Regions from separate parts of the Geobacillus sp. FJAT-46040 genome, predicted to be linked through region 1. Evidence: predicted binding sites of a transcription regulator. Region 1 holds the regulator's gene; each other region holds the start of a gene.

Evidence for each region. The regulator CtsR, encoded in region 1, represses protease genes until heat stress. The targets are predictions, from matches to a motif close to ATGGTCAATAAAGGTCAAACA.
Region 2: a site for CtsR is predicted at 4,245-4,265, ahead of clpB (ATP-dependent chaperone ClpB). Genes of this name have one in related genera too.
Region 3: a site for CtsR is predicted at 4,277-4,297, ahead of clpP (ATP-dependent Clp endopeptidase proteolytic subunit ClpP). Genes of this name have one in related genera too.
Region 4: a site for CtsR is predicted at 2,256-2,276, ahead of CD000_RS10500 (ATP-dependent Clp protease ATP-binding subunit). Genes of this name have one in related genera too.

What each region holds. Positions count from the first base shown of each region.
Region 1 covers NZ_NISS01000001.1:2,829,484-2,837,486, reverse strand. The annotation lists rRNA gene CD000_RS15160 (23S ribosomal RNA) at 1-1,522, shown strand, start outside; rRNA gene rrf (5S ribosomal RNA) at 1,628-1,744, shown strand; gene ctsR (transcriptional regulator CtsR) at 2,009-2,470, shown strand; gene mcsA (protein-arginine kinase activator protein McsA) at 2,486-3,034, shown strand; gene mcsB (protein-arginine kinase McsB) at 3,040-4,131, shown strand; gene clpC (ATP-dependent protease ATP-binding subunit ClpC) at 4,128-6,560, shown strand; gene radA (DNA repair protein RadA) at 6,638-8,003, shown strand, end outside.
Region 2 covers NZ_NISS01000001.1:2,128,392-2,136,394, reverse strand. The annotation lists gene CD000_RS11275 (carbamoyl-phosphate synthase (glutamine-hydrolyzing) large subunit) at 1-2,864, shown strand, start outside; gene argF (ornithine carbamoyltransferase) at 2,861-3,799, shown strand; gene CD000_RS11265 (YjzC family protein) at 3,990-4,169, shown strand; gene clpB (ATP-dependent chaperone ClpB) at 4,277-6,862, shown strand; gene CD000_RS11250 (YjzD family protein) at 7,435-7,623, opposite strand; gene CD000_RS11245 (alpha/beta fold hydrolase) at 7,757-8,003, shown strand, end outside.
Region 3 covers NZ_NISS01000001.1:3,296,968-3,304,970, reverse strand. The annotation lists gene gap (type I glyceraldehyde-3-phosphate dehydrogenase) at 1-249, opposite strand, end outside; gene CD000_RS17610 (sugar-binding transcriptional regulator) at 292-1,311, opposite strand; gene CD000_RS17605 (glutaredoxin family protein) at 1,435-1,680, opposite strand; gene rpoN (RNA polymerase factor sigma-54) at 1,731-3,038, opposite strand; gene CD000_RS18585 (hypothetical protein) at 3,564-3,728, opposite strand; tRNA gene CD000_RS17590 (tRNA-Arg) at 3,969-4,040, opposite strand; gene clpP (ATP-dependent Clp endopeptidase proteolytic subunit ClpP) at 4,356-4,946, shown strand; gene CD000_RS17575 (HPr family phosphocarrier protein) at 5,073-5,330, opposite strand; gene whiA (DNA-binding protein WhiA) at 5,345-6,307, opposite strand; gene CD000_RS17565 (gluconeogenesis factor YvcK family protein) at 6,428-7,381, opposite strand; gene rapZ (RNase adapter RapZ) at 7,378-8,003, opposite strand, start outside.
Region 4 covers NZ_NISS01000001.1:1,990,274-1,998,276, reverse strand. The annotation lists gene CD000_RS10500 (ATP-dependent Clp protease ATP-binding subunit) at 55-2,187, opposite strand; gene CD000_RS10495 (FixH family protein) at 2,455-3,201, shown strand; gene CD000_RS10490 (YkvI family membrane protein) at 3,371-4,411, shown strand; gene CD000_RS18455 (hypothetical protein) at 4,496-4,657, opposite strand; gene CD000_RS10485 (spore germination protein) at 4,799-6,313, shown strand; gene CD000_RS10480 (Ger(x)C family spore germination protein) at 6,325-7,410, shown strand; gene CD000_RS10475 (GerAB/ArcD/ProY family transporter) at 7,437-8,003, shown strand, end outside.

The DNA of each region.
Region 1 (8,003 bases):
AAGGCGTAGGTGATGGACAACAGGTTGAGATTCCTGTACCACCTTCTTCCCGTTTGAGCGATGGGGGGACGCAGGAGGATAGGGCGAGCAGGCGGCTGGAAGAGCCTGTCCTAGCCGTGAGGCTGATCCGCAGGCAAATCCGCGGATCATAAGGCCAAGCGGTGACGGCGACGGAGTAATCCGGAAGTCCCCGATTTCACACTGCCAAGAAAAGCCTCTAGCGAGGGAAGAGGTGCCCGTACCGCAAACCGACACAGGTAGGCGAGGAGAGAATCCTAAGGCGCGCGGGAGAACTCTCGTTAAGGAACTCGGCAAAATGACCCCGTAACTTCGGGAGAAGGGGTGCTCTTTGGGGTGAAGAGCCCTGAAGAGCCGCAGTGAAAAGGCCCAAGCGACTGTTTATCAAAAACACAGGTCTCTGCGAAGCCGAAAGGCGACGTATAGGGGCTGACACCTGCCCGGTGCTGGAAGGTTAAGGGGAGCGCTTAGCGGAAGCGAAGGTGCGAACCGAAGCCCCAGTAAACGGCGGCCGTAACTATAACGGTCCTAAGGTAGCGAAATTCCTTGTCGGGTAAGTTCCGACCCGCACGAAAGGTGTAACGACTTGGGCGCCGTCTCAACGAGAGACCCGGTGAAATTATACTACCTGTGAAGATGCAGGTTACCCGCGACAGGACGGAAAGACCCCGTGGAGCTTTACTGCAGCCTGATATGGAATTTTGGTATCGCTTGTACAGGATAGGTGGGAGCCTGGGAAGCCGGAGCGCCAGCTTCGGTGGAGGCGTCGGTGGGATACCACCCTGGCGGTATTGAAATTCTAACCCGCACCCCTTAGCGGGGTGGGAGACAGTGTCAGGTGGGCAGTTTGACTGGGGCGGTCGCCTCCCAAAAGGTAACGGAGGCGCCCAAAGGTTCCCTCAGAATGGTTGGAAATCATTCGGAGAGTGCAAAGGCACAAGGGAGCTTGACTGCGAGACGGACAGGTCGAGCAGGGACGAAAGTCGGGCTTAGTGATCCGGTGGTTCCGCATGGAAGGGCCATCGCTCAACGGATAAAAGCTACCCCGGGGATAACAGGCTGATCTCCCCCAAGAGTCCACATCGACGGGGAGGTTTGGCACCTCGATGTCGGCTCATCGCATCCTGGGGCTGTAGTCGGTCCCAAGGGTTGGGCTGTTCGCCCATTAAAGCGGTACGCGAGCTGGGTTCAGAACGTCGTGAGACAGTTCGGTCCCTATCCGTCGCGGGCGGAGGAAATTTGAGAGGAGCTGTCCTTAGTACGAGAGGACCGGGATGGACGCACCGCTGGTGTACCAGTTGTCCCGCCAGGGGCACCGCTGGGTAGCTATGTGCGGACGGGATAAGCGCTGAAAGCATCTAAGCGTGAAGCCCCCCTCAAGATGAGATTTCCCACCGCGCAAAGCGGGTAAGATCCCTCGAAGATGACGAGGTCGATAGGTCCGAGGTGGAAGCGTGGCGACACGTGGAGCTGACGGATACTAATCGATCGAGGGCTTAACCTATGAGCGGCTTCTTCCAACGGTTATCTAGGTTTGAGGGAATGAACATCCTGTTGACAAATCCAACAGGATGGATATAATTATTACTGTCCAAGATGATCATCATTGCCTAGTGGCTATGGCGGAGGGGAAACACCCGTTCCCATCCCGAACACGGAAGTTAAGCCCTCCAGCGCCGATGGTAGTTGGGGCCAGCGCCCCTGCAAGAGTAGGTCGCTGCTAGGCAAAATGGAAAGCACGTCTTTTCTTTCCTTGGAAGAAAAGGCGTGCTTTTTCATTTATTCGGCTGCTTGACGTTTTATTGTCCAAAAAAACGGATATTCTATAGTTAGTTTTCCTTCTTTGGTCACTCTTGAAATTTTCCGTAATACATTGTATAGTAAGAGTAAGGTCAAATATAGTCAAAGTCAACAAATAGGCAGTGGGGTGTCCTGGTCAGCGGACGGCCCATCGCCAGGCAGCTTGGTTGTAAGGAAGGTGGTAGGTAGAGTGCCGAACATTTCCGACATCATTGAGCAATATTTAAAGCAAGTGCTCAATATGAGCGACCAAGATATCGTTGAAATTAAACGAAGCGAAATCGCTAATAAATTCCAATGTGTTCCGTCGCAGATCAACTATGTCATCAATACGAGGTTTACCCTTGAAAGAGGGTACATCGTCGAAAGCAAGCGCGGTGGCGGTGGGTATATCCGCATTATGAAAGTGAAGACAAAGAGTGAAGCACAGCTTATTGACCAGCTGCTCGAGCTTGTCGGCCACCGCATCAGCCAATCGAATGCCGAAGATGTGGTAAAACGTCTCGTTGAAGAAAAGGTAATTTCGGAGCGGGAAGCGAAAATTATGTTAAGCGCTATGGATCGTTCTGTTTTATATATCGATTTGCCCGAGCGGGACGAACTGCGGGCCCGCATGTTAAAAGCGATGTTGACGTCGCTGAAATACAAATAGGGGGAGGGGGAGGCATTGATTTGCCAAGAATGCAAGCAGCGGCCGGCCACGATGCACTTTACAAAAATTGTAAACGGAGAGAAAACGGAGTTCCATCTTTGCGAGCAATGTGCCAGAGAGCATGGCCATATGTTTACGTTCTACGGCAATGATGATTTTTCACTCAACAACTTGTTGGCGGGGCTTCTTAACTTTCAAGCGCCGATGAAAGAGATGACGGCGAACGCGTTTCCGAACCCGGATGTACTTCAATGTGAGACGTGCCAAATGACATACCATCAATTCACACAAATCGGGCGGTTCGGCTGCGCTAACTGCTACCGGACGTTTGCACGCTACTTGCCGCCGATTTTGAAACGGCTCCATAGCGGCAATACCGCTCATTCAGGAAAAATTCCGAAGCGAAAAGGCGGCGTTCTCCATTTGCGCAAGCAACTTGCTATGTTGAAACAAAAGCTTCAGGAGCTCGTTGCTCGTGAGGAATTCGAGCGGGCGGCCGAGGTGCGCGACCAAATCCGCTCGTTGGAGGATGAACTGCGTCGACGCGGAGAGGGGGATATGTAAGCGGTATGTCGTTCGAGAAGTTTTTCAATACGGCGGTCAGCGCGTGGATGAGCCAAGAGGGGCCGGATTCGGACATCGTCTTAAGCAGTCGCATCCGACTGGCGCGCAACATCGTTGACTTTCGTTTTCCAACGCTGTTTAGCAGTGAAGAAGCGATGCAAATCGTCGCGTTGTTTGAACGGACGTTCGCCCATCGTTCTTACGGAGGGGCAGGCCGCTTCGAGTTGTTGAAAATGTCGGAGCTTCAGCCGATTGAAAAACGGGTATTGGTAGAAAAACACTTAATTAGTCCGCATCTGGCTGAGGATTCGCCGTTTGGCGCTTGTCTGCTTTCGGAAAATGAAGAAATCAGCATCATGATCAACGAGGAGGATCATATCCGCATCCAATGCCTATTCCCGGGGTTGCAGCTTGCTGAGGCTCTCGAGGCGGCGAGCGAATTGGACGATTGGATTGAAGGGTATGTCAACTATGCCTTTGACGAGCGGCTTGGTTACTTAACGAGCTGCCCGACCAATGTCGGGACGGGATTGCGGGCTTCGGTGATGATGCATCTTCCGGCGCTTGTGCTGACGCAGCAAATTAACCGTATTATTCCTGCCATCAACCAGCTTGGGCTTGTTGTCCGTGGAACATACGGTGAAGGGAGTGAAGCGTTGGGAAATATATTCCAAATTTCCAACCAGATCACGCTTGGGAAATCGGAGGAAGACATTGTTGCTGATTTGCATACGATCGTTCAGCAGCTGATCGCCCAAGAAAGAGCGGCTCGTCAGGCATTAGTGAAAACTTTGGGCATACAATTAGAAGACAAGGTGTTCCGTTCATACGGCATACTGGCCAACTGCCGCGTCATCGAATCGAAAGAAGCGGCGCAATGTCTGTCCGATGTTCGCTTAGGGATTGATCTAGGATATATCAAGAACATCTCGCGCAACATTTTAAATGAGCTGATGATTTTGACGCAGCCGGGATTTTTGCAGCAATATGCCGGCGGGGCGCTTCGCCCTGAAGAACGGGACGTCCGCCGCGCGGCGCTGATCCGGGAGCGTTTAAAGATGGAGGAACGAAGAAAGATGGAGGGTGATGAACGATGATGTTTGGCAGATTTACGGAACGGGCGCAAAAAGTGCTGGCGCTGGCGCAGGAAGAAGCCATTCGCCTCGGCCATAACAATATCGGCACAGAACATATTTTGCTCGGCCTCATCCGCGAGGGCGAGGGGATCGCGGCTAAGGCGCTCATGGCGCTTGGGCTCGGCCCAGATAAAATTCAAAAAGAAGTCGAATCGCTCATCGGCCGTGGCAGTGAAGTGTCGCATACGATCCACTATACACCGCGGGCGAAAAAAGTAATTGAGCTGTCGATGGATGAAGCGCGGAAGCTCGGCCATTCATACGTCGGCACAGAACATATTTTGCTTGGGTTGATCCGCGAAGGCGAAGGGGTGGCCGCCCGCGTGCTGAACAACTTGGGAGTAAGCTTGAACAAAGCGCGCCAGCAAGTGTTGCAGCTGCTTGGCAGCAATGAGTCGATGTCAGGCCATGGCGGCGGTGCTTCGCACGTGAGCACTCCGACGCTTGACAGCCTCGCCCGCGATTTGACAGCGATTGCCCGCGAAGGGCGGCTGGACCCGGTCATCGGCCGCAGTAAAGAAATTCAGCGCGTCATTGAAGTATTAAGCCGGCGGACGAAAAATAATCCTGTGTTGATCGGCGAGCCGGGCGTTGGGAAAACGGCCATTGCTGAAGGGTTAGCCCAACAAATCGTCAATAACGAAGTGCCGGAAACGCTGCGCGACAAGCGGGTCATGACGCTCGATATGGGGACAGTCGTCGCCGGAACGAAATACCGTGGAGAATTTGAAGACCGACTGAAAAAAGTGATGGATGAAATTCGTCAAGCGGGCAACATCATCTTGTTTATCGATGAGCTGCATACATTAATTGGCGCCGGTGGGGCGGAAGGAGCGATCGACGCGTCGAACATTTTGAAACCGGCGTTGGCGCGCGGGGAGCTTCAATGCATCGGCGCGACAACGCTCGATGAATACCGGAAATATATTGAAAAAGACGCCGCGCTTGAACGCCGCTTTCAGCCGATTTACGTTGATGAACCGACAGTGGAAGAATCGATCCAAATTTTAAAAGGGTTGCGCGATCGGTATGAAGCGCACCACCGCGTTTCGATTTCCGACGAGGCGATCGTGCAAGCCGTCAAGTTGTCCGACCGCTACATTACCGACCGTTTCTTGCCGGATAAGGCGATCGATTTGATCGACGAGGCTTGCTCGAAAGTGCGCCTTCGTTCGTTCACCGCACCGCCGAAATTGAAAGAACTTGAACAAAAGCTCGAGGAAGTGCGGAAAGAAAAAGACGCGGCCGTGCAAAGCCAAGAGTTTGAGAAAGCGGCGTCGCTGCGCGATATGGAACAGCGGCTGCGCGAAGAACTGGAGGAAACGAAACGTGCGTGGAAAGAAAAACAAGGCCAAGAAAATTTGGAAGTGACGGTCGAAGACATCGCCGCGGTCGTCTCGAGTTGGACCGGCATTCCGGTATCGAAGCTCGCTGAGACGGAAACGGAGCGGCTGCTCAAGCTGGAAGAAATTTTGCATTCGCGTGTCGTCGGCCAAGACGAGGCGGTCAAAGCGGTCGCCAAAGCGGTGCGCCGCGCCCGTGCTGGCCTGAAAGACCCGAAACGCCCGATCGGTTCGTTCATTTTCCTTGGTCCGACCGGGGTTGGGAAAACGGAGTTGGCTCGAGCCTTGGCAGAAGCGATGTTTGGCGATGAAGACGCCCTCATTCGCATCGATATGTCCGAGTATATGGAAAAACACTCGACATCGCGGCTCATCGGGTCGCCGCCGGGGTATGTCGGTTATGAAGAAGGCGGCCAGCTGACGGAAAAAGTGCGCCGCAAGCCGTATTCGGTTGTCCTGTTAGATGAGATGGAAAAAGCGCATCCGGACGTGTTCAATATTTTGCTGCAAGTGTTGGAAGATGGGCGGCTGACTGACTCGAAAGGGCGGACGGTCGACTTCCGCAACACGATCATCATCATGACGTCCAACGTCGGCGCCGATGCTCTGAAACGGAATAAGTACGTTGGCTTCAACATTCAAGACGGGAACCAGCAATACAAAGATATGAAAAGCAAAGTGATGGATGAGCTGAAAAAAGCATTCCGTCCAGAGTTTTTAAACCGGATCGACGAAATCATCGTCTTCCATTCGCTCGAAAGAGACCATCTGAAACAAATCGTCCGATTGATGGCCGATACGCTCGTGAAGCGGCTGAAAGAGCAAGACATTGATCTTGAGCTGACGGAGGCCGCCATTGAGAAAATCGCCGCCGAAGGGTTCGATCCAGAATACGGTGCCCGCCCGCTGCGCCGCGCCTTGCAAAAGCATGTTGAAGACCGTTTGTCCGAAGAATTGTTAAAAGGCACGATCGCCAAAGGGCAAAAAGTCGTCGTGGATGTCAAAGACGGGGAGTTTGTCGTATTGTCGAAACAAGCGGTCGTGTGAGGGAAGAAAAGGCATGCGGCAACTTCCTGCCCATGCCTTTTTTTCGTTGGAAAACGTTACAGAAAGGGTTAAGATCGATGGCGAAGAAGAAAACGAAGTTCGTTTGCCAAGAGTGTGGATATGAGTCGGCCAAATGGCTTGGACGCTGTCCGGGATGCCAAACATGGAATTCGTTTGTTGAGGAAATTGAGCAGGAGAAACCGACTGTGCGCGGCGCATTTCTTCATTCGGAGCGGGCGGGTTCGGCCAAACCGGTCCCGATTACAGCCGTGGAGGCGGTGCAAGAGCCGCGCATGAAAACGAACAGCGCGGAGCTCGATCGCGTGCTGGGCGGTGGAATCGTCAAAGGTTCGCTCGTTTTGATCGGCGGCGACCCTGGCATTGGCAAATCAACGTTGCTTTTGCAAACATCGGCGCAGCTGGCCGCCGCTGGGCATCAAGTGCTGTATGTCTCCGGTGAGGAATCGGTCAAACAAGTAAAGCTGCGCGCTGGACGCCTTCGTGCGGAGTGCGATCAGCTGTACGTGTTGGCGGAAGCAGATTTGGAATACATTGTGGCAGCGGTTGAAACGGTTCAACCTGCTTGTGTCATCATTGATTCGATTCAGACGGTGTATCGCACCGATATTTCCTCTGCACCGGGCAGCGTCGCCCAAGTGCGCGAATGCACGGCCGAGCTGATGAAGCTGGCGAAAACAAAAGGCATTGCCATTTTTATCGTCGGTCATGTGACGAAGGAAGGGGCGATCGCCGGGCCGCGCCTGCTCGAACATATGGTGGACACCGTTCTCTATTTTGAAGGGGAGCGACACCATACGTATCGCATTTTGCGAGCGGTGAAAAACCGTTTTGGCTCAACGAACGAAATCGGCATTTTTGAGATGCGCGACATTGGGCTGAAGGAAGTGGAAAACCCATCAGAAGTGTTTTTAGAAGAACGGTCGCGCGGAGCGGCTGGCTCGACGGTCGTGGCGGCGATGGAAGGGACGCGGCCGGTGCTCGTGGAAATCCAGGCGCTCGTCTCGCCGACGAGCTTCGGCAACCCGAGACGGATGGCGACCGGCCTTGACCATAACCGTGTGTCGCTTTTGATGGCCGTGCTCGAAAAGCGGGTTGGGCTGCTGTTGCAAAACCAAGATGCTTATTTGAAAGTGGCGGGCGGCGTGAAGCTTGATGAGCCGGCAATTGACTTGGCGGTCGCTGTCAGCATCGCCTCGAGCTTTCGCGATCGGCCGACGAATCCGGCGGATGTCATTATCGGCGAAGTCGGCTTAACTGGAGAGGTGCGCCGCGTCTCGCGCATCGAACAGCGCGTGCAGGAGGCGGTAAAATTAGGATTTTCCCGTATCATTGTGCCAAAAAACAATTTAGCCGGCTGGCAGCCGCCAAAAGGTGTGCAAGTGATCGGTGTTTCGCATGTGGCCGAGGCGCTTGAGCATACAA
Region 2 (8,003 bases), 700 kb from region 1:
CATTCGGGGGCCAGACAGGGCTCAATTTGGCGTTTCAGCTGCATGAAGCCGGCGTGCTTGAAAAGTATGGGGTGAGACTGCTCGGAACACCGATTGAAGCGATTAAGCGCGGGGAGGACCGCGAAGCGTTCCGCGCGTTAATGCATGAGCTTGGCGAACCGGTGCCGGAAAGCGAAATTGTTACAAGCGTCGAGGAAGCGGTCGCGTTCGCCGAACAAATCGGTTTTCCGATCATTATTCGTCCTGCGTATACGCTCGGCGGGACGGGCGGCGGCATTGCCGAAAACATGGAGCAGTTTCTCGCGCTCGTGGAAAAAGGATTGAACGAAAGCCCGATTCATCAATGTTTGATCGAACGGAGCGTCGCCGGATTTAAGGAAATTGAATATGAAGTGATGCGCGACCAATCGAATACGTGCATTACCGTTTGCAATATGGAAAACGTCGATCCGGTCGGCATTCATACAGGAGATTCGATCGTCGTTGCACCGTCGCAGACGTTGACCGATGAAGAGTACCAAATGCTTCGTTCTTCAGCAGTGAAAATCATTTCCGCCTTAGGGATCATCGGCGGCTGCAACATTCAGTTCGCCCTTGACCCGAACAGCAAACAATATTACTTGATTGAAGTCAACCCGCGCGTCAGCCGCTCGTCAGCGCTCGCCTCGAAAGCGACCGGCTACCCAATCGCCCGCATTGCGGCGAAGCTGGCGGTCGGCTATACGCTCGCGGAACTCGTCAATCCGGTGACGAAAACGACGTACGCCAGCTTTGAACCGGCCTTGGATTATGTCGTCGTCAAGTTTCCGCGCTTGCCGTTTGACAAGTTTCCGCACGCGGATCGGAAGCTCGGCACGCAAATGAAGGCGACCGGGGAAGTGATGGCGATCGACCGTAACATGGAGCGGGCGTTTCAAAAAGCGGTGCAGTCGCTCGAAGGCAAAAACAACGGACTGTTTTTGCCGGAGCTTTCGGTGAAAACGAATGATGAGCTGAAACAGCTGCTTGTCGACAAAGACGACCGCCGCTTTTTCGCGATTTTGGAACTGCTCCGCCGCGGGGTGTCGGTTGAAGCCATTCACAAATGGACGAAAATCGACCGCTTTTTCCTTTGCTCGTTCGAGCGGCTTGTCGCCCTTGAAAAACAGGCAGCGGCTGCAACGTTGGACACGATTGAGGAGCAAACGTTCCGTTTCTTGAAAGAAAAAGGATGTAGCGACGCCTTTTTAGCTGAAACGTGGGGCGTGACGGAGCTTGACGTGCGCAACAAGCGGAAGGAACTTGGCATCGTGCCGTCATACAAAATGGTCGACACGTGCGCGGCCGAATTTCATTCAGAAACGGATTATTACTACTCAACCTATTTCGGCGAAGACGAGCGAAAACAACCGAGCGGCAAAGAGAAAGTGCTGATCATTGGAGCCGGACCGATCCGCATCGGCCAAGGCATTGAGTTTGACTACAGCTCCGTTCATAGCGTGTTCGCCTTGCAAAAAGAAGGCTATGAAACGGTGATGATCAACAACAATCCAGAAACCGTCAGCACGGACTTTGCCGTCGCCGACCGCCTTTACTTTGAGCCACTTACCTTAGAGAGCGTCTTGGATGTCATTGAAGCGGAACAAATCAAGCATGTCATCGTTCAGTTTGGCGGACAGACGGCGATCAATTTGGTCAAAGGGCTTGAAGAAGCCGGCGTGCCGCTGCTTGGCGTCACGTACGATATGATTGACCAGCTCGAGGACCGCGATCGTTTTTACCAGTTGCTTGAGGAGCTTGACATCCCGCACGTACCGGGCTTGATGGCGAACAACGCCGAGGAGCTCGCCGCCAAAGCGGCCGAGATCGGCTGCCCGGTGCTGCTTCGCCCGTCGTATGTCATCGGGGGCCGCGGCATGTTTATCGTCCATAGCGAGGCGCAGCTCGCTGCTTTGATCGAGCAAGGCGAGTTGACCTATCCGATTTTGATTGATGCGTATTTGGACGGGAAAGAGGCAGAAGCGGACATCGTGACGGATGGAACAGACATCGTGCTGCCGGTCATCATTGAACACGTCGAAAAAGCCGGCGTCCACTCCGGTGACAGCTATGCTTGGCTGCCGGCGCAGACGCTCACAGACGAAGAAAAAGCGAAAATCATCGACTATGCGGGCCGGATTGCGAAAAAACTCGGCTTTAAAGGAATTATGAACATTCAATATGTCATTGCGGACGGCAATGTATATGTCCTGGAAGTGAACCCGCGCGCCAGCCGGACGGTGCCGATCGTCAGCAAAACGACCGGCGTGCCATTGGCGCAAATTGCGACAAAATTATTGCTTGGGAAATCGCTTGTCGACATCGTGGACGAAAAAGCGCGCGGCTTGGCGGTCATGCCGTACGCCGTGTTAAAGTATCCGGTCTTTTCGACCCATAAGCTGCCGGGGGTTGACCCGGTGGTTGGACCGGAGATGAAATCGACCGGCGAAGGCATCAGCATCGCCGCAACGAAGGAGGAAGCGGCGTATAAAGCGTTTTATCCGTATTTGCAAAAGAAAGCGAACGCGAACGAGGTCTACGTCATCGGCAACATCGACGCCGAGCTGGAGGCGGAGATGACGGCGAAACAGCTGACCATCGTCGCTGATGTCCCGTTTGCCGATTGGGTGAAGCGCGACACGGCGCTCGCGGTGATCGACTTGGGCAAAGAGGAAGGCGAAGCGAACAAACGAATGACTGCGTTGTCCCGACAATTGCTCGTCTTCACGGAACGTGAGACATTGAAGCTCTTCTTGCAGGCGCTCGATGTCGATCATCTTGATGTGCAGCCGATCCACGGCTGGTTGGAAAAGAAAAAACAGGCAGAACAGGCGGTGATCGCATGAATGCAGTGATGTCATTAAAAGGGAGAGATTTTTTAACGCTGCTCGATTTTTCAACAGACGAAATTATGGACTTGTTGGCGTTAGCAGCTGATTTAAAAGCGAAACAAAAAGCCGGTGTATCGTATACGCCGCTTTCCGGGAAAACAATGGCGATGATTTTTGAAAAGCCGTCAACGCGCACGCGCGTGTCGTTTGAAGTCGGCATGATTCAGCTTGGCGGCCAGGCGATGTATTTAAACGGAAACGATTTGCAGCTTGGCCGCGGCGAAACGATCGCCGATACGGCCCGCGTCTTGTCGCAATACGTCGATGTCATGATGATTCGCACATTTGCCCATCAAAAAGTCGAGGAGTTGGCCGAATATGCGTCCGTTCCGGTCATCAACGGCCTGACGGACGACGATCATCCGTGCCAGGCGTTGGCGGATTTGCTGACGATTTACGAAGCGAAGAAAACGTTCCAAGGCATCAAACTCGCCTATGTCGGCGACGGCAACAACGTCGCCAACGCCTTGCTTGCGGCCGCAGCAAAAGTGGGAATGGATATTTTCATTGCCTGTCCGCCAGGCTATGAGCCGAAGGAGGAATACGTCGAGGCAGCGCGCCAGATCGGCGAGAAAACCGGAGCAACAGTTGTTGTGACGCACGACCCGCTTGAGGCAGTGGCCGGAGCGGATGCGATTTATACGGACGTATGGACGAGCATGGGCCAAGAAAGCGAAAGCGCCGAGCGGCTTCAAGTGTTTCAGCCGTATCAAGTCAACGAAGAGCTCGTCAAAGCGGCCAAACCCGATTACCTCTTTTTGCATTGTCTGCCGGCCCACCGCGGCGAAGAAGTGACGGCCGGCGTCATGGACGGCCCGAACTCGGTCGTATTTGAGCAGGCCGGCAACCGGCTTCATGCCCAAAAAGCGATTTTAGTGTCGATCCTATAGGAGAAAGGAATTCCCGTTTCGGGAGTTCCTTTTTCGTTCTTTGCAAGGAAAAGGATTTTCATGAGAAAAAACGTTTTTATTGTGAAGGCTTGACGCTCCGTGTGCGGCGGCCCCATCATTTCCCTTCTTATGAACAGCGGCGAAACCGGGAATGCTAACAAATGCAATCGAAGCAAGGGGGATGAAACAAATGGGCCAACCGCGCCATTTCAAATCAGGGGATAAAGCGCCGAACAACGGCGTGTACATTGAAATCGGCGAAACGGGCGACAATGTAAAACACCCGAAAAAGCTGAAACTGAAAGCCGGCGATACGTTCCCGGAAACGTCGAACCATAATCGGCATTGGACGTATTTGCGCAAACCGTGAAGCACAACAAAAGCCATTCCAAGTATGGAGTGGCTTTTGATTTGCCGTGTGCTTCGCGATCCGCTATAATGATTTATGGTCAAAGAAGGTCAAATGGAGGGGGCGGCATGGACGCAAGCCGTTTGACGGAAAAACTGCAAGAGGCGCTGATGGCGGCGCAGTCGCTCGCCAAAGAACGACATCATCAACAGCTTGATGTCGAGCATCTCCTGATTGCGCTGCTCGAACAAGAAGGCGGCCTGGCGCCGCGGCTCGTGGAGCTTTCCGGCGCCGACAAGGAAAAGGTTGCGGACTGGCTTCGCAGCCAGCTTCGCCAAAAGCCTGAAGTGCATGGGGCGGACGGGCAGCTGTATGTTGCGCCCGCCTTAGCGCGGCTGCTTGAGGAGGCGGAAAACGAAGCGAAGCGAATGCAAGACGAGTACATATCGGTCGAACATGTGCTGCTCGCGTTGCCTCATGGCGCCGAGCCGGTCGCTCGGCAGCTGGCGTCGTTTGGACTGACGAAGGAAGCACTATTAGCGGCAGTGAGAAACGTAAGGGGGGATCAACGCGTGACGAGTCCACATCCGGAAGCAACCTATGAAGCGTTGGCAAAATACGGGCGCGACCTTGTCGCGGAAGCGAAAGCGGGAAAAATCGACCCGGTCATCGGCCGCGACAGTGAAATTCGCCGCATCATCCGCATTTTGTCGCGGAAGACGAAAAACAACCCGGTGTTGATCGGCGAGCCGGGCGTCGGGAAGACCGCTATTGTCGAAGGGCTCGCTCAACGCATCGTGCGCAAAGATGTCCCGGAAGGGCTGAAAGACAAAACGATTTTCGCTCTTGATATGAGCGCGCTCGTCGCCGGAGCAAAGTTTCGCGGTGAATTTGAAGAACGGCTGAAAGCGGTGTTAAACGAAATCAAAAAAAGCGACGGCCGCATCATATTGTTCATTGACGAGCTGCATACGATCGTCGGCGCCGGCAGAGCGGAAGGGGCGATTGACGCCGGCAATATGCTCAAGCCGATGCTTGCCCGCGGCGAGTTGCGCTGCATCGGGGCGACGACGCTTGATGAGTACCGGCAATACATCGAAAAAGACCCGGCGCTCGAGCGCCGCTTCCAACAAGTGCTTGTCCAAGAGCCGAGTGTCGAGGACACGATTTCGATTTTGCGCGGATTGAAAGAACGGTATGAAGTGCACCATGGAGTGAAAATCCACGATCGCGCGCTCGTCGCGGCCGCCGTTTTGTCCGACCGTTACATCTCTGACCGCTTTTTGCCTGACAAAGCGATCGATTTGGTCGATGAAGCGTGCGCGACGATCCGGACGGAAATGGAATCGATGCCGTCGGAGCTGGACGAAGTGATGCGCCGCGTCATGCAGCTTGAAATTGAAGAGGCGGCCTTAAGCAAAGAAACGGATGAAGCGAGCCGCGAGCGGCTTGCGGCATTGCAAAAAGAACTTGCCGATTTGCGTGAAAAGGCGAACGCCATGAAAGCGCAATGGCAAAAAGAAAAAGAGGCGCTTGACCGCGTCCGCCGTTTGCGCGAGGCGCTCGAGCGGGCAAAACGCGAACTGGAAGAGGCGGAAAACGAGTATGATTTAAACAAGGCGGCGGAGCTTCGCCATGGCCGCATTCCGCAGTTGGAAAAGCAACTCAAACAGCTCGAGCAAGAAATCAGTGAGCAAAGTGAAGGGAAATTGCTGCGCGAGGAAGTGACGGAAGAAGAGATTGCCGAAATCGTGTCACGCTGGACTGGCATTCCGCTCACCCGCCTCGTCGAGGGAGAGAGGGAAAAGCTGCTTCGCCTTCATGAATTGCTGCATAGACGGGTCATCGGTCAAGACGAAGCGGTCGAGCTTGTCGCTGACGCCGTCTTGCGGGCGCGGGCCGGCATGAAAGACCCGAACCGCCCGATCGGATCGTTTTTGTTCCTCGGACCGACCGGCGTCGGCAAAACGGAACTGGCCAAAGCGCTCGCCGAGGCGCTGTTTGACAGTGAGGAGCAGCTCATCCGTCTTGACATGTCCGAGTATATGGAAAAACACGCCGTCTCCCGCTTGATCGGAGCGCCGCCCGGCTATGTCGGCTATGAGGAAGGCGGCCAGCTGACCGAGGCGGTGCGGCGCAAGCCGTATTCCGTTCTGTTGTTCGATGAAATCGAAAAAGCTCATCCGGAAGTGTTCAACATCCTGTTGCAGCTGCTGGATGACGGACGGCTCACCGATTCGCAAGGGCGGACGGTCGACTTTAAAAACACGGTCGTCATTATGACATCGAACATCGGATCGCCGCTGTTGTTAGAAAACAAACATGGCGACATCGATGAAGAAACGCGCAAACAAGTGTTTGACCAACTGCGCGCCCATTTCCGCCCAGAATTTTTAAACCGGATCGACGATATCGTCTTATTTAAGCCATTGTCGATGAATGAAGTGAAAGGCATCGTCGAAAAGTTCGCCCGCGAGCTGTCGGCCCGTTTGGCCGATCGGCATATCGAACTCGTGCTGACGGAAGCGGCGAAGCAATACATCGCCGAAGCGGGCTTCGACCCAGTATACGGCGCCCGCCCGCTCAAACGGTTTATGCAAAAGCAAATCGAAACGCCGCTTGCGAAAGAGCTGATCGCTGGGCGGGTGAAAGATTACAGCACCGTCACGGTCGATGTTGACAACGGGCAGATCGCCATTCGTCCGTCGGCGTAAACGAGCCGAAGGGGGCGCCGACGACGCGGAGAGACGTGCTTCTTGTCTGCCGGGGTTGGTCGCATTGTTTGAGCATGGGCGGAAAACACAAGCCCAGATCAATATGGATGGAATGCTCCTCCACTTACACCTATATAGACTCCCATGACAAAAAGATTTCGTCACCATCGAAGGGATGAAAATGTCGCTATGTCGAACTCTGAAACCTTGCACATTTTGAAGTTCGGGTATTTTCAGGATAGATGCAACGAAAAAGTTTCACATATCCTTGATGGAAAAGTCGCTTGTCCATTTTTCGACTGTCGAAGGCAAGCCACAGGCTTGCCTCCGTCACGCCAAGGCGTGACGGAAGACCGAACAACCACCCGCTTCACAGACCCATACATGGGTCTGAAAGCGGCGTTGTTCGGTCGCCCGACAGTCGATCAAATGCTCGGTAAAAGCTACAAATGTTAAAGCTTCAAATTGCATCTATTATATAGGTGTTGAAGTGGGAGGATTCTCGGTTAAAAATGACAAAAAACAACGCCTTGGGACTTTCACCCCAAGGCGTTGTCTTATGAAGCGAATGATCAATGATGGTGATCCCCAGCCGGCTCGTCCGGAATCAAGGCTGCAATCACGAAGACTAAGATCGTCACGATGACGCCAAGCAAAGCACCGGTTGCGAAGTTATAGCCGATCCCTTGCATCGAGCCCATGACGTACGTTGCCATTTGCACGAGCAAAAACGTCCAAAAAAACGTCCAAAACAAGCGCATCTTTGTTCCTCCCATCTTCTCGTCATTCCTTTTCTTATCTTATCACAATTTGTCACGTAGGCATATACCCGGACGTTTTTTTTGGCCGCGCATATCGTATACTGTACCATTATGCATTGCCAAACAAGGGTGAATGGAAACGATGGCAGGACAACGGCGGTTTTTTCAACTCGATGAGCAATGGTGCATCGTTCATGTGCCGGAGCGCCCAAATGGGTTTGCCCTTTTTTTAATGGGCGACGGCGACCATTTTGTGAACGAACAGACGAGTTTTTGGCTCGAGCATCCGGGGCGGCGCCAATGGCTGGAAGATTGGTTGGAACGTGGGTATACGGTCTTTTCGTCCCATTTGTACGGCCGGCATTGGGGAAGTCCGAAAG
Region 3 (8,003 bases), 470 kb from region 1:
CAAGTTCGCCGGATCGCGTTCCGCCTTGACGATGATTTCTTTGCCGTTGACGACCAAGTTGTTGCCGTTCACCGACACTTCGGCATCCAGACGGCCATGGACGGAGTCGTACTTCAACAAATGAGCAAGCGTATTCGCATCGGTTAAATCGTTCACCGCCACCACTTCAATGTCCGGGTTTTTCAATGCCGCGCGGAAGACGTTGCGTCCGATGCGGCCAAATCCATTGATTCCCACTTTGACTGCCATCTTATTTTCCTCCTTGCGATTGGATTGTATCAGCAAGGGAGATTACTCCCCTACGAACGCTTTTGCGGCTCCTTCGTCCGTCACCAATAGCGAGTGCGGCGCCCGTTTCATGTACGCGCGAATGGCTTTCGCCTTCGACGCCCCTCCGGCGACGGCGATGACATGCTCGACATGCGGGAGGTGTTCAAGTTGAATGCCGACTGTTTTCACTTTATGGACGACGTCGCCGTACTCGTTGAAATAGTAGCCGAACGCCTCGGCGACCGCATGGCGGGCGATGATGTTCTCCATCTCTACAGGCGGCGTCTTCCGCCGCTTGGCCATCGTCACCGCTTCACCGATGCCATGGACGACCATGCGGCATGATTGGATGAGCTCAAGCACTTCTTTCACCGCCGGCTCTTCGACAAGCGACGCGTACGCTTCATCGCTCAGCTGGTCAGGCACGTGCAGCAACCGATAGCGGCCCATCGCTTTTTCCGCCATTTTCGCACAAATCGTGTTCGCCTGATTCTCGACATCTTCGCCAAGGCCGCCGCGCGCCGGCACGAACAACACATCGCGAAGCTTCGAATCCGGCGTCATCATCTCCGCGACCGCCGCCATCGTCGTTCCGCCGGCCACGGCGACGATGTCCCCGGGCTCAAGCAGCTCCTTCATGCAGGCGACACACGCTCTACCCATTTCTTTTTTTACCCAAGGGGAACGGTCGCTATCCCCGGCAACGACAATCACCCGCGGAATGCCGAGCTGTTCCTGCAGCGCGGCTTCCAGCTCTTTGAGTCCGAGCGCTTCCCGCATCAAATCATTGAGCGTATGAAGGAGCGCCTGGCCTTCCTCCGTCAACCGCATGCCCGACACATCGGCGGAAAGCAAGTTTTGTCCTTTCAAAAATTCTGTTTCCGACCGGAGCACCCGCTCACTCATGCCGAGGCTCGCCGCCAGCGCCCGCCGCCCGATCGGCGCCATAAGCGAAATGGAGTGCAAAATTTGATATCGTTTTTGCATAACGTCAAGCAAGTCAGGCAATAATTTTTTTTGTGCCTCCAATAACGGCTGCATGGATCCTTTCTCCTCGATTGAATATAGGGACATCTTATGTCCCGGTATGACATATTATGTCCCGCAGTGCCATAAAAAATTCCTCCCGCGTCATTTTCATTATAGCAGGAGGACGATAGCCGTTCAACTGTTTTGCGCCCGCCGCAACCGTTTTCTCACCGCTTCTTTTTCAATCGCTCCCCAGCCGATTTCTTCGCCATCCAATTCCACAACCGGGATCATCAGCTGATATTTTTCCAGCAGTTCATCATCTTTGTAAATATCAATTTCTTCCAGCGTAAACGAATAGTCCGCCCGCAGCTCCGTCAAAACGGCTTTCGCTTTGTCGCAGAGCGGGCAATTCGTTTTCGTATACAATCGGATATGCATTCATTTCTTCCTCTCTTTCTACAGCAGTTGCCGTTTCGATTGGCCGCCCGTTACGGCAGGCCGATATATTGCCTCCGCTTTGCCGAAGACGGGATGCGCAGCTGCTCGCGGTATTTGGCGACCGTGCGGCGCGAAATGGCGATGCCGTGCCGATCGCGAAGCAAATCAGCAAGCTGTTGGTCAGACAGCGGCGCCCGCCGATCTTCCTCGGAAATAAGGGCCTCAATGATCGCTTTCACGCGGGCGGACGATGCCGCTTCATCCCCTGCGGCCGTCGCGGCGTTTGAAAAGAAACGGCGCAACTCCACGGTGCCAAACGGCGTTTGCACATATTTATGCCGGACCGCGCGGCTCACCGTCGATTCATGAACGCCGAGCTCCTCGGCCACCTCGCGCATCGTCATCGGCTTGAGCGCCGAAAGCCCCAACTCCAAACACGAGCGCTGGCGGTCGATGATGACGGCCGTCAAATGGAGAAGCGTCTGTTTCCGCTGCTCCAAACTTTTCGCGAGCCATGTAAACTGCCGATATTTTTCTTTGATAAACTGTTCGGCATGCCGGTCGCCGGATGCAGCGATGCGCCGCTCGTACTCCCGATTCCATTCGAGCTCCGGATGGATGTCATCATTATAGGCGGCCATCCAGTCCCCTTCCGCCCCGCGGACGACGATGACATCCGGCACCACCAAAGGCGGTGTTTCGCTCGAATAGTGAATGCCTGGCCGCGGCTCGAGTGTGCGAATGAGCTCGAAGACACGTTGCAGTTCGCCAAGGCTGACGCCAAGCTGCTTGGCCAGCGTTTTCCACGACTTTTCCGCAAAGGGGACAAAATGGTAGCGGACGATCATCTCCGCCAGCTCGTCGCGCTCAGGAAGACGTTCCAGTTGCAGCAAGAGGCATTCCGCCAAATCGCGGGCGCCGACTCCCGGCGGGTCGAGCGACTGCACAAGGCGCAGCCCCCGTTCCATCTCTTGTTCCGATGCGGAAAACCGCGCCGCCAGCTCGGCAAGCGGTACGCGCAAATAGCCGTCCTCATCGAGCGAGGCAATGAGATAACGGGCGATGCGCTCTTCTTGATCATCGAGCTTGCATGCAGGCAGCTGCGAAAGCAAATAACCGCCAAGCGTCTCTGCGCGGGCGCCAATGTTCTCGAGCCATTGCTTTTGGTCTCTTTCGGTCCGGCTTGGCCGTTGCCGCACCCGAGTGCGGCGAATTTCCAAAAACGGGTTTTCCAGCGACTGTTCATATAAAAACGCTTCCAAATCCACTGCGGAATATTGCAACAGTTCAATCGCCTGCACAAGTTCCTTTGTCAGCGACAGCTGCAGCCGCTGCTCTTGCCATAACTCCGCCCTCATCGTCACGCCTCCCTTTCTTTTATTGTACACAACGGGAGCGGGAGGGGGTAGGAGAAATTTTTGACGGCGGAAAGCGGCCTTGGCGACCGCCCGAACCGGCGCCTGTTCAGACGAAAAAACCCAATGCCCCGCCCGAGCCCTTGATTTGGGAACCCTCTCGAGGAAAGCGGCGCGTCCGCTGCTGATCTAAAAGAAAAACAGCCGCCTAGGCGGCTGTTTTGCCTCGGCAGGATTACAACCATATACCAAGTATATGTTTTTTAACCTAAGGGTCTTTATTCCTTCCCATTTCCTCCTCACCGCCCCGCGCACTCGTTTATACGTATCGCGCCGGACCCCATGATCTCCATCCAGTCGCCCCAGGTCATTCCGTCCTTTTTCTTCATGTGGTTTAGCTTTTGTTATCGTTCAATACCTCGTGCAACTTCTACACGTGTATCACCTCACCTACATAAAAAACGCCGCCCAATCGGGTGACGAAACGGAAGGAGGATTCGGTTTGCACCTTTCACTTATTAGTGGCATTTACACGACAAAAAACAAAAAACTGTAGTCTGGATGAAGAAAGAGCGCTTCCAGATACTCCGTGGCGCCATACGCTTTGTCTGCGGACAAGGTCCGAATCGTGATCGACGGGTGGCGAAACCGAATCGAAGCCAGCTGCTCCAAACTCGTTTCCTGTTCCGCCATATTGTCACTACTCTGCAAACGTACTCGCATATTTTAGATGAGATGGAACAAAAAGAATCCCGGCAGGTCGATCTCGCGATGGCGGAACTGGATCGTACTAAATAGCCGTGCAAAATTCGTACAAAATTTTTTCGGATTCTATCGTTTTTTTCGGGATTCCCAAAAAATGAAAAACGACCGCAAACGCGGTCGTATCAAGGGATTTGGGAATCTCAATCCGAACTTGTCGGATCGTTGGAACGCCCTCGGCAGGATTCGAACCCACGCTAAGAGAACCGGAATCTCTCGTGCTATCCACTACACTACGAGGGCATGGAAGTTCATGATTTCTCTATATTCGTTCCGTCGCATGTTCTATTATAGCAGGATCGTGCAAAAATGCAAGGGGAAAATGCAATAAAAAAACAGGAAAAATTAGGCCTTTGTTCCTTCCACATCAATGCCACCGCCACAGGCAACTGGTTAAAAAAATAAAAAAGCGGTTATGATGAAAAGAGGGATGTTCCCGCTAGCCGCGAATATGTTATAAAGAATGGGGAAGGTCGTTTTGTTTGACCTTCATTGACCATTCGTGTATGATGAAGGCGTACATATTGATCCATTAGGATGGAAAAGGAGGCGTTTTTGATGTATTTGATTCCGACTGTCATCGAACAGACGAACCGCGGGGAGCGGGCGTACGACATTTATTCGCGCTTATTGAAAGACCGAATCGTGTTCCTTGGCAGCCCGATCGACGACCAAGTGGCCAACTCGATCGTGTCGCAGCTGTTGTTTTTGGCGGCGGAAGACCCGGACAAAGATATTTCCTTGTACATCAACAGCCCGGGCGGCTCGATCACAGCTGGCCTGGCGATTTACGACACGATGCAGTTCATCAAACCGGACGTATCGACAATTTGCATCGGCATGGCCGCTTCCATGGGGGCGTTTTTGCTTGCCGCCGGTGCGAAAGGGAAACGGTTCGCCTTGCCAAACAGTGAAATCATGATCCACCAACCGCTCGGCGGCGCCCAAGGGCAAGCGACGGAAATCGAAATCGCAGCGAAGCGCATTTTGTTCTTGCGCGACAAATTGAACCGCATTTTATCGGAAAACACCGGCCAGCCGATCGAAGTGATCGAGCGCGATACGGACCGCGACAACTTTATGACCGCGCAAAAAGCAATGGAATACGGCATCATTGACCGCGTGCTGACGCGCGCTGATGAAAAATAAGGCATGCACACGTTGGCAGAACCGCTATAGAGCTGCGCCTGCACCGACATTGACGAAAAAAGGCTGCTTCCGACAAAAACGGAGCAGCCTTTTCCATTCCTTTCCCTGCCAGCCCCACACGCTGCTTTACTTTTCCTTTTGCACATAGGCGGCGAGCTTTTCGATCGCTTCTTGCTCATCCGGACCGTCGGCAATGAGCGTGATCACCGCTCCATGGCCGATGGCGAGGCTCATCAAGCCCATAATGCTTTTCGCGTTGACCCGTTTTCCGTCTTTTTCCAAAAACACATCAGCGGAAAAACGGTTCGCTTCTTGGACGAACAACGCCGCCGGGCGCGCCTGCAGCCCGGTTTTTAATTTCACTTCCACTTGTTTTTCCACCATTCTCCATCTCCCCTTTACAGCGATTTATGGAAATCGACCGGCTTTCCAGCCCGCAGCCGCTCCGCGATCTCATCAATTTTGCGCAGCCGGTGGTTGATGCCGGATTTGCTGATTTTTCCACCAGCAACCATCTCCCCGAGCTCTTTCAGCGTCACGTCTTGATGCTCGATGCGAAGTTTCGCGATTTCCCGCAGCTTGGCCGGCAGTGAATCAAGGCCGATCGTCTCGTCGATGTAGCGGATGTTCTCCACCTGGCGAAGCGCAGCGCCGATCGTTTTGTTCAAATTGGCGGTTTCGCAATTGACAAGCCGGTTGACCGAGTTGCGCATATCGCGGACGATGCGAATGTCCTCAAAGCGGAGCAGCGCTTGATGGGCGCCGATGATGTTCAAAAACTCGGCGATTTTTTCCGCCTCTTTTAAATACGTAATAAACCCCTTTTTCCGTTCCAACGTTTTCGCATTTAAAAAAAAGTGGCTGTTCATCAATTCGCATAACGCCCGGTTATGCTCCTCATACAGCGAAAAAATCTCCAAATGGTAGGACGACGTCTCCGGGTTGTTGACCGAACCGCCGGCCAAAAACGCGCCGCGCAAATACGAGCGCTTGCAGCATTTTTTCTTGACGAGCTCCGGGGAAATGTCATGGATGAGCGAAAAATCGCCGTTGACAATGTGAAGTTCACGAAGCAAAGAAGCCGCACCGTCGGTCACGCGGACGATGTAGACGTTGTTTTTTTTCAAGCGCATTTTCTTGCGGACAAACAGCTCGACGGCGACATCGTAGCCCTTTTTCAATAACGTATAAATGCGCCGAGCGATCGCCGCATTTTCCGTCTGGACATCGATGGCCATTCGCCCGCCGGAAAACGACAGTGAACCGTTCATGCGCAAAAGCGCCGACAGCTCCGCGCGCAAGCAGCAAGGCTTCACCTCTAAATGGGTCAATTCCTTTTTCGTTTCCGATGCAAAAGACACGATCGCTCCACCTCCATTCGTTCCCCGCATCCGGCCGGTTGGAGGTGCCTGACTTTCGGCGCGGCCATCGGGAGCATCACCGCCCATAATGGCGCTTTGCGGCCTACTCGGGTCCCGCCTTTAACGGTGAGGGAGAAGCCCGAGAAGAAGGGCGGCGACTTTCGCCGTATTATGGCGAATGACCCCATCCTCGTACGTGACAATATCGTCGCGGATGACTTGCAACGAAAGCCCGCTGCTGTCGTCACGCACCGGCTCGGCCCGCTCCGCCTCGTAGCGGCGGCGGATCGCTTCCGGGATCGCTCCGCTGTTGATGATCACCGCGTCCAAAAACGGGCCGCCAAGATGAGCATGAAGCGCCTCCACATGGTCGCTCACCGTATAGTGCGGCGTCTCGCCGGCCTGAGTCATAATGTTGCATATATATACTTTTTTCGCCTTCGCCTTGCATACTTCCTGCCCGATTTTCGGCACGAGCAAATTCGGCAAGATGCTTGTGTATAGGCTGCCCGGCCCGATGACAATCAAATCGGCGCGGCGGATGGCATCAACCGTCTCCGGCAGCGGCTCAATGTCTTCCGGCGTTAAAAACACCCTCTTAATTTTTTTTCCCGCACTCGGGATTTTTGACTCGCCAGAGATGATGGAACCGTCTTCCATCTCCGCGTGCAAAACGACGCTCTTGTTCGCTGCCGGCAGCACCTGGCCGCGCACGTTCAACACTTTGCTCATCTCACGGATTGCTTTCACAAAGTCGCCGGTGATCGATGTGAGCGCCGCCAAAATCAAATTGCCGAGCGAATGGCCGGATAAGCCGTTGCCGTTTTGAAAACGGTGCTGGAACAGCTCGACAATGAGCGGTTCGACGTCAGACAGCGCGGCCAATACGTTGCGGACATCCCCGGGCGGCGGAATGTGCAGCTCATCGCGCAGCCGCCCGGAACTCCCTCCATCATCGGCGACGGTGACAATGGCGGTCAAATCCAATTCATGCTGCTTCAGCCCCCTCAGCAGGACGGGAAGCCCGGTGCCGCCGCCGATGACGACCAGTTTCGCTGCTCGTTCGTTTCTCATCGGTGTATGTCCTTTCTCCTCTCCATGTCCCGGTGCGAGACAACCGTTTTATAATCATCTGAAAAATGGCAGGCGATATATTCTGCGAGCGCCACCGAACGGTGCTGCCCGCCCGTGCAGCCGATGGCGATCACCAGCTGGCTTTTTCCTTCGCGCTGGTAATACGGCAGCATAAACGACAACAAGTCAATGAGCTTTTCCAAAAACTTTTGCGTTTCCCCCCACTTGAGCACGTAGGACGATACGTCGTCATCCAACCCGGTTTTCGGACGCATATGTTCAATGTAATGCGGGTTCGGCAAAAAGCGGACGTCAAACACCAAATCTGCATCAATTGGAATGCCGTACTTAAACCCAAACGACATGACGTTGATGGTAAACCCGGATTGAGCGTGCGATGAGAACTGGCGGATGATTTTCTCCCGCAGCTCGCGCGGCTTGAGCCCCGTCGTATCGTAAATGATCTGCGCCCGCCCTTTCAGTTCTTCGAGCAGCTTCCGCTCCAAACGGATTCCTTCAAGCGGGGGCTCGTTCGGCGCAAGCGGATGCGTCCGCCGCGTTTCTTTGTAGCGGGCCACCAACGTCGAATCTTGGGCGTCCAAGAACAACACCTGGGGGACGA
Region 4 (8,003 bases), 840 kb from region 1:
GAGTCATTCGGGTGATGGATGATATAGGTGTGCGCGTTGGTCGTTAAGCCACAATTAGGCGATTTCCGCCACAATGGCATTGTCCTTGACATCGATACGGATCGCACGCACCGATTGATCCGCGTCAAGCAGGCAGTCGGCGATGTTGTCTTCGACATGCTCTTGGATGACGCGGCGGAGCGGGCGGGCGCCGAAGGCCGGATGGTAGCCGAGTTCGGCCAGTTTTTCTTTCGCCGCTTCCGTCACCTCGAGTTCAATGCCTTGTTCGCGCATCGCCGCTTTGACATCGGCGAGCATCAGGTCGACGATCTCAAGCAAGTGCGCTTTTTCGAGCGGCTTAAACTCGATGATGGCGTCGAAGCGGTTCAAAAATTCCGGCTTGAAGTAGGCACTGAGCGAGTCAAGGACGCTTGTTTGTCTGTTGCCCTCTTTTTCAAAGCCGACGGTGATTTTTTTGTCGGTCACACCGGCGTTGCTTGTCGCGATGATGACGGTGTCTTTGAAGCTGACGGTGCGGCCTTGGCTGTCGGTTAAGCGGCCGTCTTCCAAAATTTGCAGGAAGATGTGCTGTACATCCGGGTGCGCTTTTTCAATCTCGTCGAGCAAGATGATGCTGTACGGATTGCGGCGCACTTTTTCCGTCAGCTGGCCGGCTTCTTCAAAGCCGACATAGCCCGGCGGCGAACCGATCAGCTTCGAGACCGAATGTTTCTCCATGTATTCGCTCATATCGAGGCGAATCATGGCGTCTTTTGTGCCAAACAGCTCTTCAGCGAGCGTTTTGGCGAGCTCCGTTTTCCCGACGCCGGTCGGGCCGACGAACAAGAACGAACCGATCGGGCGGTGTTTCGCTTTCAAGCCGGCGCGGCTGCGGCGGATCGCTTTGGCGACTTTTTTCACCGCTTCCGCTTGGCCGATCACTTTTTTCGCCAAGTTTTCTTCGAGATGTTTCATTTTTTCTTTTTCATCGGCTTGCAGTTTGCCGACTGGGATGCCGGTTTTCTCGGCAATGATTTGCTCGATGTCCGCCACATCGACTGTTGGGCGTTCTTGGGTGACGCCTTGCTCGAGTTGTTTCTCAAGCTTCAGCTCTTCAGCGCGCAGTTTCGCCGCCAGTTCATAGTTTTCCTCTTTCGCCGCTTGTTCTTTTTCTTTCGCGATTTGGATCAATCGCTCTTGCAGTTGCTTTTCATCGGTCGGGCCGAGGCGCAAGTTCGCTTTCGAGCCGGCCTCGTCAAGCAAGTCGATCGCCTTGTCCGGGAGGAAGCGGTCTTGAATGTAGCGGTGCGACAATTTCACGCACGCTTCGATCGCCTCGTCCGTATAGCGGACATGATGGAATTGTTCATATTTTGGCTGAATGCCTTTTAAGATGGCGATCGCTTCCTCAACGGTCGGCTCGTGGACGATGACCGGTTGGAAGCGGCGCTCAAGAGCCGCGTCTTTTTCAATTTGCCGGTATTCTTTGAGTGTCGTCGCCCCAACGACTTGTAGCTCGCCGCGGGCAAGCGCCGGTTTTAAAATGTTGCCCGCGTCCATCGAGCCTTCAGCGGCTCCAGCACCGACGAGCAGATGGATTTCGTCAATGAACAAGATGATGTTTTTCCGCTCTTGCAGTTCGGCGATGAGCCGTTTCATCCGCTCTTCAAACTGGCCGCGGATGCCGGTGTTGGCAACAAGCGAAGCGACGTCAAGCAAGTACACTTCTTTGTTCAACAGTTTTTCTGGCACTTGCCCTTCGGCAATTTTCAGCGCCAGCCCTTCAACGATGGCCGTTTTCCCGACGCCCGGCTCCCCGATCAACACCGGGTTGTTTTTGTTGCGGCGGTTTAAAATTTCGATCACGCGGGCGATTTCTTTGTCGCGGCCGATGACCGGATCGATCAAGCCCGCTTTCGCCATTTGCGTCAAGTTGCGGCCGAATTGATCCAAAAATCCACCGCCATGGCTTTGCGGGCGTTTCGCCATCGTTTTCGGCGCGCTCATTCCGGCGTTGGCGGCTGTGAACGGGCTAGTAAAGAAGTCATCAAAGGAAAACGGTGAAAAGCCGAAGTTCATCGGAATGGACAGTTGTTGTTTTTGCTTTTCATAGCATTCATGGCACAGGTGAAGTTGTTGTTTTTCACCGTTCCATTGCAAGTTGACAAACACCGTTGCTTCACGTTGTTGGCATGCTTGGCAGCGCATGAAGCATACCCCCTTTTCCATTATTCAGGTTTTGACTTTGACTTTCTTTGACTTTCTGACTTTATTATACTTTGACCTTTTTTGACTTTCAAGTGTTTTGTACAAAAAAATTGTGATAACGATGAAATGTTTTTGAAAAAATGGTGAATACTAATGTAGGTGCGGCAAAGCTATGATAAAGTGAAAAACAGAAAAAGAGGCGGAAAAGACTCCGTCTTTGGTGCTGACGATGATCATGAATTTGAAGGAAAAAGGAGAAAGGTGAAGATGAGAAGACATGTTGGTTTCGCGTTTGCTGTTGTACTTTTGGGGATGATGATCATGGCTGCTTGTACAAATCACAACAAGCAAGCCGAGACGCTGGCCGTGCTTGAAGTGAAAATGGATGTTCCGGATCACATCGATTTGAACAAACCGACCAAGCTCGCCTGCGTCGTGACGTACGGCGGTGAAAAAGTGGACGATGCGAGCGAAGTCAAGTTTGAAGTATGGAAACACGGAAGCAGCGAGCGGGAAATGCTTGAAGCGAAGCATGACGGCGATGGCCGCTACTCGGTGGAAAAAACATTTACCCAAGCGGGAACATATTCGGTCGTCGCCCATGTGACGGCGCGCGATATGCATAACATGCCGAAAAAAGATATTGTCGCCGGCAACCCGGAACAGGCGGCGACGGCCGACGGTGCGCGCGAAAATTCCCAAGGCAGTGCTGAAGAAAATCATCATGGCGCCGTCGCCATTTCGCTGTCGTCCCGTTCGTTCGAAGCCGGAAAACCGGCGGCATTGACCGTTCACCTCACCAAAGATGGGAAGCCGTTGACAGGTGCGACCGTTCGTTTTGAGATTTGGCAGGCGGACAATAAGCATGAATTTGTCGATGCAAAGGAAAAAGGAAACGGCGAGTACGAAGCCATGGCCACGTTTGCCAACAAAGGAACGTATTCGGTGAAAGTGCACGTCGAAGGAAGCGGCGGGCTGCACGAACATCAAGTCGAACACGTGACAGTTCATTGATGGAAACGCGATTTCACATCGCATGCCATATTAATGAAGAGAGTTTGCGGTGTGTGAGAAGGCATCTTGTCTCGGATGCCTTCTTTTTTCGTTCTGTCGTCTTTCTTGTCCATGCCGGACATATACATATATATGGAAAAGCAACGGACAAGAGAGGGAGATGGAGGATTTGGGCAAGAGACACGAGTGGTCGGAAGCATGGCAAATCGCCGCTGTTTACGTCGGCACGGTGATTGGAGCGGGATTTGCGACTGGCAGGGAAATTATTGAATTTTTTACCCGCTACGGAATGGCTGGGACGATCGGGGTGGCGGTCAGCGGCGTTTTGTTCACATGGGGCGGCGCGCGCCTGATGGTGATGGCGCGCCGCATTGGAGCCGCGTCCTATGATGAATTGAATCGCTATTTGTTCGGAAGAATGTTGAGTCCGTTTGTGACGCTTGTGATGACGGTGATGATCGCGGGGGTGACGGCGGTGATGATCGCCGGGGCGGGTGCGGTGTTTGAAGAGCAGATCGGCTGGCCGAGGCAGGCGGGCGTCACGCTGACGCTCGGTTTGGCGCTTCTTGTCATGTTGTTTGACCGCAAAGGGCTGTTTGGCGTCAACGTGTTCGTCGCGCCGATGATGGTGCTGTTCAGCGCCATCGCCTTTGTGAAAACAATCGTGGCTGGCGATTTGTGCCGTCCGGACATGGCTGCGGTGGACTATTCCCTCAAGGCGATGTTGTCCCCGTTTTCCTATGCGGCCTTTAACTTGGCGATGGCCCAAGCGGTGCTTGTCCCCATCGCCCGCGAAGCGACCGATGAGCGAGCGGTGAGGCGCGGAGCGATGTTAGGCGGAATGGTGTTGACGGTTTTGCTGCTGTTGAACCATATGGTGCTCCTGTCGTTTCCACACAAGGACGATTATGATATTCCAATGGCCGAAGTCGTTCATACGTTTTTTACTGTGTTGTATTGGCTTTATGTCGTCGTCATTTACGGAGAAATTTTTACATCGGTCATCGGCGGCATGTTTGGACTTGCACGCCAAGTGCGCGTTTGGGCGCCGCTTGGCGGGAAATGGCTGGGCGTGCTGCTCGTTTTGCTGTTTGCGGCGGTCAGCCCGTTTCATTACGGGGAGCTGCTGTCATTCATCTATCCGCTGTTTGGTTATATGAGTCTTGTGCTGTTGTGGCTTCTTTGGCGCCGGCAGCTGCCGCGCCGGTAAATGAGCCCTTTCGTTCCCCAAAGTTTTTTGGTGAAGGGGGACGAAAGGGCTTCGTTTCGTTATGAGTGGAAGCGGGCGATCATTTTATTCATCATGGCCAAGCTGTTCATCCAACAAGGCGCGGATGCGGTCGAGCTGCTCTTCAAGCGGACGCGTTCGGTCGATGGACCGCCGCAGTGCTTCCGCCGTTGCTGTTACTTTTTTTAACGCCTGTTTTGCCCGGCGCCGTTTCGTCAATTTGTTCATAGACGATTCTCCTTTTTTTATTTGTCTATTTTCAATAATATATAGAAGATTTTGTCGAATCAATTAGGATGAAAGGGGGATGCATAAAAATATCGATCGATTGGAAGACTATGCCGTAAACGGAAAGGCGAGGGGATCATCGTGGGTTGGTTCTCGTTTTGGAAGAAAAAGAAAAAGCGCCCCGCACAGAGGAATCTTTCGCAACTTTGGGAAAAGCTTCGGCAATCGAGCGATTTTGTCGAAGTGTCGTTTGTTGTCGGAGGCAAGGAGCTGTCGATTTACTATTTCGATTCGCTCGTTGATCCGCAAGTGCTGCAAGAGCGGATTTTTTGCCATTTGCAAAACGACATTCCCCAGCATCCGAACGTCCGATTGGAAGACTTGCAGCAAATCGTGCCGATTCAGCGCATTGAAGTGAGTGAAGACACGGCGCTGATTGAAGAGAAGGTGCTGAAAGGGTTTGTCGCTGTTACATTCCGCGAGCAGCCAAACAAAGCGGCGCTCATGGGCGCCGCGGCTGAAAATTTGGGGCTTCGGGAAAACAATGATTCGGAAAACGAATTCAGCGTCGTTGGGCCCAAAGTCGGATTTGTGGAAAATGTCGGTGTCAACTTGCATCTCATCCGCCGGCAAGTGGTGACGCCAAATCTTGTGTTTCGGGAAATGTCGATTGGTTCGATGTCGAAAACGAAAGTGGTCATCGCCTACATCGACGGTGTCGCTAATCCGGAAGTCATTCAAACGGTGACGCAGCGGCTTGAGTCCATTCATTTTGACATCGTGTTTGACAACGCTATTTTGGATCAGCTGCTCGCGGACAATTCGCGGACGCCGTTTCCTCTGTTTATCTCGACCGAGCGGATCGACCGGGCCATCTATGCGCTTGTGTCGGGTCAGGTGGCCATTTTTTGCGACGGCTCCCCGTATGCCGTGATTGGCCCCGCCGCTCTTTTCGATTTTTTTACGTCGCCGGAAGACTATTATTTGCCATGGGTGCTCGGCACGTTTTTCCGGCTCATCCGGTTTTTCGGCGTTGCGTTCTCGGTGTTAGCGTCGCCGATTTATGTGGCGGTGCTGACGTATCATTATGAAATGATTCCCGAAGACTTGCTCGGCCCGATCATTTATTCCCGCTCGAACGTGCCGTTTCCGCCGATGCTCGAGGTGCTGTTTTTGGAAATTACGATTGAGCTGTTGCGCGAGGCCGGGGCGCGGCTGCCGACGAAAGTCGCACAAACGCTCGGGATTGTCGGCGGGATTGTCATCGGGCAAGCAACCGTTGATGCCGGGCTGACGAGTACGATTTTGTTGATTGTCGTCGCGTTGGCGGCGCTCGCTTCGTTTACAACGCCGATTTTCAAAATGTCCAACACGATTCGGTTCATTCGGTTTCCGTTTATTTTGTTTGCCGCTTTCTGGGGCGGGATCGGCATCATCTTTGCTGTCTGTGGACTGCTCATTCATTTAGGGCGGCTGCAGTCGTTTGGTTATCCGTATTTGCTGCCGTTTTATCCATTTCGTGTTCGCAGCTTCCGCGATACATTCATTCGTTCGCCATACAGTGAAACGGCGGAGCGGCCGATGTTTCTTCGTCCGCGGTCGCGGTTTCGTTACGATCCGAATGCGGCGAAGCAAAAACGCGATATTGATGAGTAAGGGGGATCATGATGAGGCGTGGGCTCGCATGGGTCGGTGCGCTGCTGTTGCTTGGCGGCTGCGTCAGTTCGTGGCCGATTGACAAAATTCAAATTATTCAACAGATGGGGTATGATTTCGAGAACGGCCGCTACACGGGCACCGCGGTGTACCCGACGTTCAAGCAAGGGCCGATGACAAAGCCGAATATGCTGACGACGACGTCGCCGACGGTCTACGACTTGATTCCGCGCCTGTCATCGAAATCCGCGCTGCCGGTTGAGGAAGGGCAGCTGCGCTTGATTTTGTTCGGCAAGGAGTTTGCCAAGCGGGGGGTGACGCAAATTACGCACAGCCTCGCGCGCAACAACAAAGTCGGCAGTCATTTGCTGCTTGGCGTGGCGGAAGAAAGCGCGAAGGAGCTGCTGAAAATCACGGCGAACACGACGCTGAGCGATACGTTGTATTTGCCGAATCTGGTGGAGCAGAATGAGCAGTCGATGAACTTGCCGAAAACGAATTTGCACTTGTTTTTGTATCGCTATTTTTCCCCGGGGAGCGATCCGTTTTTGCCGTATTTTGAGAAAAAAGGAGATTTCGTCAAGCTTGAAGGGGTCGCGTTGTTTCGCGACGACCGATACGTGGGGCATGTGAGTTTGCGTGATTCGTTTTTAATGAAAATTTTGCTTGGAGAAACGAAAAACGGCGTCTACCAGCTGAAGGTTGGGAATCGCGGGAAACAGGGCGAGGATCGGGTGATGCTGCAAAACTTATGGGCGAAGTCGAAATATGAATGGAAGCGTGATGGAAGCCGCCATGTGCTTGATGTGTTCGTCCATATCCATGCGTCGGTGCGGGATTACCCGTCATGGCTCGATCAGCCGGGTCAAGATTTGTTTGCTGATGTGAAGAAAAAAATGCAAAACGAATTGGAGCATAATATGCGTCGGTTATTCCGTTATTTTCAGAAAAAACGGATTGACCCGCTCGGCATCGGCGATTTTGTTCGCAGCGTGACAAGACATTGGGATTCCGACGCGTTTTACCGTGAATACCCGGATCTAGACATCCGCCCGCACGTCACGGTGGATATCGTCCATGCCGGCATTAGCGAATAAGACGGGGAACATGAGGAGGGATTAGGATGAAGCAGGCCATTCAGGAACGGTTTCTCATCTCCCCGTTTCTTGTGTTTTTTGTCATTCACGCTACGCAAGTTGGGGTCGGGGCACTCAATTTTCAGCGTCCTCTGATGAAAGAGGCGGGGCAGGATGCCTGGATGGCAGTCTTAATGGCCGGGCTGTCGGCGCACGTGTTGATTTGGCTCATGTATCGGCTGCTGTCGCATTTGACATCAGGCGGAGACCTCGTGTCGCTTCATGAACAGTACTTCGGGCGGTGGATCGGCGGGGTGCTGAGCCTTGGACTTCTTTTTTACTACGCGTTGGCGGCGTTTATGGTGCTTCAATCATACATTGAAATCATTAAAGTATGGGTGTTCCCGTTGATTGGGGTGTGGCAGTTCAGCCTTATGTTTTTGCTGATGACGTATTACGCCGTCTCCGGCGGGTTTCGCATCGTTGTCGGCTTATGCGTTTGGGGGGTGGTGATTCCGCTGTTGACGATTTTTCCGATGGTTTTCTTTCCGCTTGAGTATGCTCAATACCGGAACTTATTGCCGGTGTTCGACCATTCGTTTGGGCAATTGGCA